Regions from separate parts of the Sinorhizobium arboris LMG 14919 genome, predicted to be linked through region 2. Evidence: predicted binding sites of a transcription regulator. Region 2 holds the regulator's gene; each other region holds the start of a gene.
What was found. The regulator LexA, encoded in region 2, represses DNA repair genes until DNA is damaged. The targets are predictions, from matches to a motif close to TGTTCNNNNTGTGTTCNG.
Positions count from the first base shown of each region.

Region 1: a site for LexA is predicted at 1,702-1,719, ahead of SINAR_RS01000000134500 (helicase-related protein). Genes of this name have one in related genera too.
Region 3: a site for LexA is predicted at 1,830-1,847, ahead of SINAR_RS0111350 (DNA recombination protein RmuC). Genes of this name have one in related genera too.

Region 1 is NZ_KE386497.1:722,708-725,978, reverse strand. It holds gene SINAR_RS0132400 (cold-shock protein) at 59-262, opposite strand; partial or broken gene SINAR_RS1000000138665 (recombinase family protein) at 328-399, opposite strand; gene SINAR_RS1000000138660 (recombinase family protein) at 396-623, opposite strand; gene SINAR_RS0132385 (hypothetical protein) at 844-1,191, opposite strand; gene SINAR_RS01000000134500 (helicase-related protein) at 1,848-2,687, shown strand; gene SINAR_RS0132370 (NYN domain-containing protein) at 3,130-3,271, opposite strand, start outside.
Region 2 is NZ_ATYB01000014.1:1,451,809-1,455,079, reverse strand. It holds tRNA gene SINAR_RS0118200 (tRNA-Asn) at 176-250, opposite strand; gene SINAR_RS1000000137825 (hypothetical protein) at 392-700, shown strand; gene SINAR_RS0118190 (hypothetical protein) at 752-1,099, opposite strand; tRNA gene SINAR_RS0118185 (tRNA-Cys) at 1,396-1,469, opposite strand; gene lexA (transcriptional repressor LexA) at 1,638-2,354, opposite strand; gene SINAR_RS1000000135520 (hypothetical protein) at 2,532-2,696, opposite strand; tRNA gene SINAR_RS0118170 (tRNA-Ala) at 2,870-2,945, opposite strand; tRNA gene SINAR_RS0118165 (tRNA-Ser) at 3,091-3,180, opposite strand.
Region 3 is NZ_ATYB01000014.1:55,353-58,623, forward strand. It holds gene SINAR_RS0111345 (ribokinase) at 1-487, opposite strand, end outside; gene SINAR_RS0111350 (DNA recombination protein RmuC) at 591-1,796, opposite strand; gene def (peptide deformylase) at 1,936-2,460, shown strand; gene fmt (methionyl-tRNA formyltransferase) at 2,535-3,271, shown strand, end outside.

The DNA.
Region 1 (3,271 bases), on a different contig from region 2:
TGTGTCGAGAAAGAATAAGGCGGCGACGCAAGTCGCGAAACTTTGATGAAGGTGACGGTCAAATTGATCTGACGTTTTCCGCCTTCGACTTTCCGGTCTTGCGGTCCTGGCCCAGCTCGTAGCTGACCTTCTGTCCGTCTCGAAGAAGCGCGGAGCCCTGCACCGCCGACACATGGACGAACACATCTGCCGCACCATTGTCAGGCGTGATGAAGCCGAAGCCCTTATCCTGGTTGAAAAACTTTGCCGTACCGGCTGCCATGAAATCCTAATCAGCCGCCGCTCGAAATGCGCAATGACGCCGAACACGTGGAAGATCAACTCACCGGCGGCCGAGGATGTGCCGATCTTCTCCTCGAGACTGAGAAGGTCGATCTGTCGCTCTCGCAGTATCTTCATCGTTTCCAAAAGCTCCGCCAGTGACCGTCCGAGCCGATCGAGCCGCACGACGGCGTGTCGCCGGGGCGGGTCAGCAGCTCGGCTAGGCCGGGACGGTCCATGCTCTTGCCTGATCTGATGTCGGTGAAAACCCTGGTGGCGCCGGCCTGTTCGAGCCGCATCGTCTGGCCAGCGACATCCTGATCACCGGTCAATACGCGCGCGTAGCCGAGAATTGCTCCCATATTCCTGTCTCGCTGAGGCAGGTCGGCAAGCACCCGCGGAGTGCGGCCGCAGGATGTCGACGGACATGATCCGCGTCGTAGTTTCGCATGGGCCCATGGTCCCCAGCGGTGGCGGCCGCCTTGCTGAGGTGCTGAGACGGGTCGCAAGCTGAAACTTAGGGATTGCACTAGGCCGCATGGTCTCGCGGTAACAGCGGATCACCAGCATTCGGCTGATCAACTAGTGCGTGGCCACGCCCTGATCCTTGGTGTCCGTCAGCGTGGGGCGGACGTCAACGAAGCCAATTTCGAACAATCGCGACCTCTCAGCGGCTTTATGGGCAAGGCTCTGCCATGCATCACGTATCGTGCGCGCGGCCCCGACGAAGACCTGATCGGCTCCGGCATTCTCCATTTCGACGAGCAGGGTTCCGAGCCTGCCGATGCAGTCGTCGATGTGACCTCGAAGTTGCGAGACCTGGTCGAGAGTGACCGCTGGGTGCGCTAGCATCCTGGGCACCATTGCCGCCGCGCGTCTTGCCAGGTCCCCTTCGCCCAAGAGAGTGTCTTGCCAGTCGTAAGTCATCATGGCTGCTCCTCGTCCGTGAGGAAGCATCGCCGCTTGGTAAACCCTAGTCAAGACGGACCCAGCATGACCCAGAGCGCGGCATAGCTGCCTGGGCGCGTCGTCTTTGAATACCTTGTCTCGAAGGACGAGCCGATCGGCCGATCGAATTCTTCAGCGCTTCCACGAGGGCGTGCATCCGCCGCGTCTTGCGGGCACACTCGCAGCCGCTCGCACGATACAAGACGAGGAGCGGCTCGAACGGGTATGGGAACGCTGCCCTGCGGCTCTTTGGCGACGCCCGTGCAGCAAACCGCGCACGGGTCAGACTTCCCCTATCAAAGGAGGCGAGCGGCCGGGTGCCTCCGTCAACAACGCTCAGTTCACCGAACGAGCGCGAGAGCGGCGCCTAGCAGTTACTTTTTATCAGCGAGTTTCCGGCATCTTCGCGAGCGAGGCAAACGTGTGACGAGTTCGGTCTGGTGAGGAACTGGTAAGAGACGCGACGCTTGGTTCTTGAGCGAGACGGATACCAGTGCGTCTCGTGTTCCACGAAGCTGAGTTCGAGCAACGCCGATGTCCATCATCTCCTTCCGAGATCGATGGGCGGCTCCGACGCGCTCTCGAACCTTGTCACCCCGCCTCCGATCCTTGCCTTCACTGCGACTGCGGGACAGGCCATGCAGAAGCGAATCCTTTCGTCGCTAGGCATCGAGGACGCGACAGTGTTCGTCCGCGGCGTCGACCGTCCAAACATAGCGCTGATCCGGTGGAGCGCTCCGGCCTCAGCTCGTCACCGCGAGATCACCAAACTGCTACGGCTTCCAATGTTTGCCAGTCGCAAGGCGATGATCTTCGTACCGACCGCGCGGATCGGGCAGGAATTGCAGAGTAATCTCAGCAGCGATGGCCTGGACATTCCCTTCTATCATTCGAAACTTGGAACTGAGTGGGATCGGCAGGAACTGCTGAAGAGGTTTCAAGGAGAAAGCCGTCCGCTCGTCAACCACATCATCTGCACCAGCGCGTTCGGCATGGGTTTAGATGTTCCAGACGTCCGTTTGGTGATCCATTGGCAGCAGCCAGCATCGGTGGAGGACTATCTGCAGGAGTTCGGCCGAGCTGGTCGCGACGGCAAGCAGTCCGTCGCCGTTACGTTCACTGAAACCGGTCGCCGTGCCGGCCGTGATGTCGGACTTCTTCGGTTCATGGCCGAAAAGACCGCGAGTGGTTCGGGACTCGACGAGGTCACGGCGCGGGCGATGTTGCTGCGGCGGTTCTCTCAAATAGACGACCTCGCCGCCCTGCTTGGGTCGAAGGACTGCTTCCGCAAGGTGCTCGTCGAGTATTTCGAGGGCCCGAAAGTGACCGCGCGCCAAGGACTTGGACGGGGCATTTTAACCTCGGTTTTTGCCAAAGAGAGCAAGCCTCAGCGCTTCAGATATTGCTGCGATCGGTGCGCGGGCCTCAACCCCCGCCAGGAATCGCTGCCGGATCATCTGACGTCAGTCTTTGGCTAGGCGAGTTCGTCGCGATCATCGTCGCTCCTCCGGAGGACGCTGCGTCTAGGATTTGCTGTAAAGTCTCTCCGGCCCCAAAAAGACGTCCGCACCGAGGAGCCGGCGGTTCGATCGAACGGATCAGTCCGAGAGCTCCCGTTGCCTGGAATGCCGAAGAGGGCCGCAGCAAGTAGGCTCCTCTGTTTCCCGAGCTCAACACCATGGTCCTTTCAGTGGTAGACGAGTCCGCGGTGCTGGTTCTTGAAGGCCATTGCTGCAGACGACCCCGAACGGGCCAACGAATTCTCGCGCAGGGAAGGCGAGCGGTGACGTGCAGCGGCCGGCCCTTGCGCATTTCGTCTGATCTGGAAGCGCGGAGTTCAAGAGCTTTGTAGCGGAAGGCCCGCGTATTCTGGCCCAAGACTGCTATGTGCCATTGTCTCGACTCGGCGCCTTCCTTTGTTCAGTTTGGGCGCAAAAGCCGGACGAGAATGCCTTTTTGTGCTTTGCCGGATCGGTCCAGCTCGAACTTTGCCGTCGCTTCGACGAGATCGCTCAGCCGAGCAAAACCATAGTTCCGGCAGTCGAAATCCGGCTTTTGTTTT
Region 2 (3,271 bases):
GGACCTTTGACGGCGGTATGCCCGCCACCACGTGCAGAACCTCGCCCAGAGGGTCGAGGTCAGCGAAAGCGAGGTGAAGATTGTGGGATCGGAGCCCAAGCTGTTCGATGCGCTTCCAGCGGCCGGATGTGAGGTGTTAACTCGCAGGCGCGAAGCTTGCAGTTCTGAGCCAAAGTGGCTCCCCGGGCCGGATTCGAACCGGCGACCTATCGATTAACAGTCGAGTGCTCTACCGCTGAGCTACCAGGGAACATCTGCGCCGCAGAAGTGAGGCTGCTAATACAAATGCTTTTCCGATTTGCCAAGTGCTTTTTCAAAAAAAATGACGGGAACCGGTTGCCGCCCTGTGGAGAAGGCACCAAGTGTGGGCCATTGGTACGAAAGAACAACGATGGCGACTGAAGGCAAGAAGAGGCATTTTGGCATAGATCCCAAGACGCGTGAGATCGTGCTCGGCAGCTGGCGGATAAGCTTGCCCAGTTCCCCCGCCTTGCGTGTCCTCATCGGCGTGCTGCTCGTGTGTGGCGGTTTGCTCGGTTTTTTACCGGTGCTGGGCTTCTGGATGGTTCCTCTGGGCCTTCTCGTGCTTTCGCACGATATACCCTCGATCCGTCGCCGGCGCCGCAGGCTGGCCGTATGGTGGGCGCGATGGCGCGGGAAACCGAATTCCCCCGGGCCCAATTCCTCCGACAGGCCGTGATTCGCTCGAATCGCGAAGAGGACCACCTCTCCTGCGGGCGCACTGCATTTTTCAGTCGTCAGAACTACCCGGCTTTCGTCGCCACTTTGGCAGAAGAGCAAATATGACGCAGACGAGTACCAGAGCAGTCGGCCAGAAGTCGGTCGCCTGATCCCAACTCCATTTCCACATTTTGTAACCTTCAAGGTGAGGCGGCTGCAGGTTTGCGCTGATCTCGAAATCACGTTTCTCGCGTCCGTGAAAGTGTCCGGCGGCGAATGCGAGGCCGATGATCAGCGCCAGCCTCCTCGGCGCAACCACCATGAACAGCAGGGCGACGACTGCTGCGATACAGAAGCCCTCGACCACATGGCCGAGCCAATCAAAGTGGCGCTGAATGTAGCCCCAGGGAATATCCATCATGTCGCGCTTCGAGTACCGCCGCTCCCGACGAGCCGGGCTGACAGGGTGCTATAGCACAACCGCCAATCAGGGGGCCACAAAGTCCTCGGGACCTCAGCTCGGCGCTGTCCTTCGCGAATACGGATCCTGCGTTCGTCTGACGAAGGTTATTCGGTCTCGCCTTGTGAATGTCGTCACGCGACGACCAAGCCGCAATGTCAGAGCTGCTGAGGGGCAGCTGAGCGTGACTGAAGGGCTGTTGATGGCAAAGAAAAGAAAATTTCTCGTGCAGCAAAGCCGGATTCGTATGGCTTTGGAGGCCTCGGCCGGAATTGAACCGGCGTACAAGGATTTGCAGTCCTCTGCGTCACCACTCCGCCACGAGGCCTCTACGATTTGGATTTTCAAATCGTGGCGCGGATTTAGAATGATTGATCGGAATCCGCAAGAGGGTTCATTTCGAATAGGGGCTTTTTTATTCTGTTTAACTGTTTGCCTTCCGTTCTACGGATGGCGTGGTCATGATGCTCGAAGGCTCAACACCTTATCTGACGCCCTAGTGGTAGCGCCGGATGAGGCCGACCAGGCGACCTTGGATCTTGACCCGATCAGGACCGAATATGCGTGTTTCGTAAGCCGGATTGGCGGCCTCGAGCGCAATGGAGGCGCCCTTGCGCCGGAATCGCTTCAGGGTGGCTTCCTCATCGTCGATCAGGGCGACGACGATATCTCCTGGGCTGGCGGTGCTTCCATTCCGGATGATCACCGTATCGCCGTCGAGGATACCGGCCTCGATCATCGAATCGCCTTTGATCTCGAGAGCGTAATGCTCGCCATTGCCGATCATTTCGACCGGTACCGAAATATCGTGCATATTGTTCTGGATTGCAGAAATCGGCACGCCGGCAGCAATGCGGCCCATGACCGGAACGGTAACCGATGCGGTCTCGGCCGGCGGCGGCGCCTTCGGTGCGGGGGGCGGCGCTGCGGGCTTGCCGAGGCTGCCTTCGATCACGCTAGGCGAAAAGCCGCGGCGGACCTGCGAAGTGCCGGTATAGGCCTCCGGCAACTTGATGACTTCCAGAGCCCGCGCACGATTCGGTAGCCGGCGAATAAACCCGCGCTCTTCGAGTGCCGTGATCAAACGGTGAATGCCCGACTTGGACGCGAGGTCCAGAGCGTCTTTCATCTCGTCGAAGGACGGCGGGACCCCGGATTCCTTCATTCGTTCATGAATGAACAGAAGCAATTCCTGTTGCTTGCGGGTCAGCATGGCGCGTCACTCCAGAATCGCGAAACAAATCAAGAACAGAACCTATCTGTTCCATATGTGTTCCGCAAGTACCTAAAATTCCGTGAATTTCGCTTGCTGCTCTATGCAAGGGCGCAACGCCGGCATGCCGGGCAAAGATCACCGGTGTCTTCGGAGGCGAGGGCGGACTATGCGGGCCTAGTAGGCAAGGCGCAGCCCGCCCGGCGTAAGAACGTCGAATTCAGGCTCGGGATAGGGCCCGTACCATTGGGTGTAGGTCGTGTTGGTCGAGCCTGTGCTCGCGCATGCCGAAAGGGCGAAAAGGGCAAAGATTACCGCTGCCACCAAAGATTTATCAGGCATGTTTTTCTCCGCTCGCGGGAGTTGCCCAGACCTCGGAGGGGTCAGACCAAAACTTTCTCTCAAATCAGCTTTCTTGGCAAGCGCAGCCGAACCGTCGGGCCGACCGAGACTGGCGCAACCCGGCGGGGTTGCGGCAGTATTACCTATGTCTCCGGGTCGGACAAAGGTCAGGATGGTGGAGCCGAAGGGAGTCGAACCCTCGACCTCCGCAGTGCGATTGCGGCGCTCTCCCAACTGAGCTACGACCCCACTGATCAACGATTGTATATGAGTTTTCGCTCGCCTGCGCCAGCGCATTCCGCTTGCCGACCATATTGTAATGCAAGGATGCGGTTAATAGCTGCAGGCCGCGTGAACTCAAACGGCATGCATCGCGGTGCACTGATTTTCTGAATGGCGGAAGAGGTGGGATTCGAACCCACGGTACGCTTTCACGCACGCCGGTTTTCAAGACCGGTGCCTTAAACCGCTCGGCCACTCTTCCAAGTGATTGAGGAGCTTCGTGAAATTCGTTTCCGAGTTCTCGATAGACCGGCGATCGCTGCCGGTTTGCTGCCCATTCACCAACGGCTGGC
Region 3 (3,271 bases), 1.4 Mb from region 2:
GCGCGATGTTGATGATCGAGCGCACGCCTCGCCGCTTTGCTTCGGCGAGGGCCTTTTCCACCGAGGCGGCGGGAATTTCGAGCTGCAGCATCAGCGTGTCGCCGGCCGCCATTTTCGCAACGGCGTTCACTGCGTCGAGCTCGCTCACGAGGGCATTGGCGCTGGCGACGACGACGATGACGTTTTCGCCGTCGCCGCCGACGATGATATGTGCCGTGCCGGTCGGCTCGTCGACGATCTTCGTCAGACCGAGATCGGTGCCGGCATCCTTGAGCAGCGCCAGCGCGCCCTCGGCGAAGGCGTCGGATCCGACCGCACCTGCCATGCGCACCGAGGCGCCGGCACGGCGCGCTGCAAGCGCCTGGTTTGCACCCTTGCCGCCCGCCGCAGTGGAAAAGCCTGTTCCTGCAACCGTCTCGCCGGGCTTCGGAAGGCGCGCGGCCGTGGCGATCAGGTCCATGTTGATGGACCCAAAAACAGTGATCATGTGGAGGTGTCCCGTCGGCTTGCTTCTGCGTTTGTGCCTGATGTCCCCCAAAACCGCTGCACGGTTCTGGGCGGCACGTACTGTCGGAGATTGCCCGACGCCGTCAGTCCTCGTCAACCACTCTCAGCTTCAATTGCCCCATGCGGCCGTCCAGCGGGCGTCCGTTCCCGTCGCCCGGCTTCCCGTTCTGATTTGGATCGGCTTCCGCCTGCAGCTCGAGCGCCTCGATCTTGGCGCCGCGACGGGTCAACTTGTCCGCGGAGATCAGGATGTCCTCGACATCCTTCTGGGTCATGGCGAAATGGCCTTGGAGCTTGCGTACGCGCTCGTCGAGACGCGAGAGGTCTTCCATCAGCCGCGCGACCTCGCCCTGAATGAGATGCGCCTGTTCGCGCATGCGGGCGTCCTTCAGGATCGCCTGAATCACCTGGACCGACAGGAGCAGGAGCGACGGAGAAACGATGACGATGCGCTGGCGGTGCGCCTTCTGCACGACAGCTTCGAAATGCTCGTGGATTTCGGCGAAAATCGATTCGGAGGGAACGAAGAGGAATGCCGTGTCCTGCGTCTCCCCCGGCAGCAGATACTTGCCGGCAATATCGCGGATATGGACCTCCATGTCGCGCCGGAAGGCCTGTGCGGCCTGCTGCCGACGTTCGGCACTCTCCGCGTCCCTCATGGAATTCCAGGCCTCGAGCGGAAACTTCGCGTCGATGACCAGCGGCGGCTGGCCGTTCGGCATGCGGATAGTGCAATCCGGCCGCGCGCCGTTGGAAAGCGTCGCCTGGAAGGCGAAGGCGCCCATCGGCAGGCCGTCCGCGACGATCGCCTCCATGCGCGACTGCCCGAAGGCGCCGCGTGTCTGCTTGTTGGCGAGGATGCTCTGCAGCCCGGCCATGTCCTTGGCGAGCGACTGGATGTTGTTCTGCGCGTTGTCGATCACCGCGAGCCGCTCCTGGAGCCGCCGCAGATTTTCGTGCGTCGCCTTCGTCTGTTCGCTGATCGAGGCGCCGATCCGGTGCGTCATTCCATCGATGCGCTGGCTGAGTGTCTGATTCAATTCCGCTTGTCTGGTGCCGAACACCTCGGCCATGGCCGCGATGCGTCCCTGCATTTCCGTCTGCGCCGCGATAAGCGCAGACATCCGCTCGTCGTGTTCGACTGCTCTTCGCGAGCCCGCGCGGCGAGTGAAAATAACCGAGAGCGACGCCGCCAACAGGGCGGCGGCGGTGACGAGCCAGCCGACCGTAACGGGCAGGGTTCCGATGACGAATAGCGGCTGGTCGAAGGAAAAGGCGATGGGCTCCATGGCCGCAACTTAAACGGATTCGCATCCGAAGACCAGATCAAAACGAGAACAAACCCCATCGTGTCGATGATCGGACCGAGCACGGGGGAAGCGGCAATTTTCTTGCGCGTCCACGGAAAGATCGGCTATGGGGATCGGCATGACGATCAAGCCGCTCATCATTCTTCCCGATCCGGTTCTGCGCCAGGTGTCGACACCGGTGGAGACCATTGACGCCGATATTCGCCGGCTTGCCGACGATATGCTGGAAACCATGTACGACGCGCCGGGCATAGGTCTAGCCGCGATACAGATCGGGGTGCCGAAACGCCTCCTGGTCCTCGACGTGACGAAGGAGGGAGAGGAGAAGCAGCCGCTCGTCTTCATCAATCCGAAGGTCGTTCGCTCTTCCGGGGAGCGTTCGGTCTATGAGGAAGGCTGCCTTTCTATCCCCGACTATTACGCCGAGGTCGAACGGCCGGCCGCGATCACGGTCGAGTATGTCGATCGCGAGGGCAAGGAACAGACGATCGAGGCGGATGGCCTGCTCGCCACCTGCCTGCAGCACGAGATCGACCATCTGAACGGCGTCCTGTTCATCGACCATATCTCCAAGCTCAAGCGCGACATGGTGATCCGCAAGTTCACCAAGGCGGCAAAGACGCGCGGCGCCAAGGCGATCTGATCCCCCGCCTTGCGGCCGATACCGGTTGGGTCGCCGCCTGCTCACGGGCAATCGAAAGAGACGGAGGCCGTCACTTGCCGCTTCGCATCATCTTCATGGGCACACCGGAATTTTCAGTGCCGACGCTCCTCGCACTCGCCGAGGCGGGGCACGAGATCGCCGCCGTCTATACGCAGCCGCCGCGGCCGGGCGGCCGGCGTGGCCTCGACCTTCAGAAGTCCCCCGTGCACCAGGCTGCAGAACGTCTCGGCGTTCCGGTGTCGACGCCCATCAACTTCAAGCAGGCCGCGGACCGCCGGCTCTTCCGGGATTTCAATGCGGACGTGGCGGTCGTCGTCGCCTACGGCCTGCTTCTGCCTGAGGAGATACTCTCGGGCACCCGCTACGGCTGCTATAACGGCCATGCGTCGCTCCTGCCGCGCTGGCGAGGGGCGGCGCCGATCCAGCGGGCAATCATGGCCGGCGACCGCGAGACCGGCATGATGGTGATGAAAATGGACAAGGGGCTCGATACCGGCCCCGTGGCTCTCACCCGGTCGGTGCCGATCGGCGAGGCGATGACGGCGGGCGAGCTGCACGACCGGCTGATGCAGGTCGGAGCGGTACTGATGACGGAGGCCATGGCCAAGCTCGAGGCCGGTGACCTTCCGCTCGTGCCGCAGCCGGAGGAGGGTGTCGTCTATGCCGCCAAGATATCGAAGGAAGAGACCCGGATCGATTTCTCCAGGCCGGCTGCGCAGGTTCACAACCATATCCGCGGCCTTTCGCCCTTTCCCGGTGCCTGGTTCGAGCTCGATATTGCCGGCCGCCG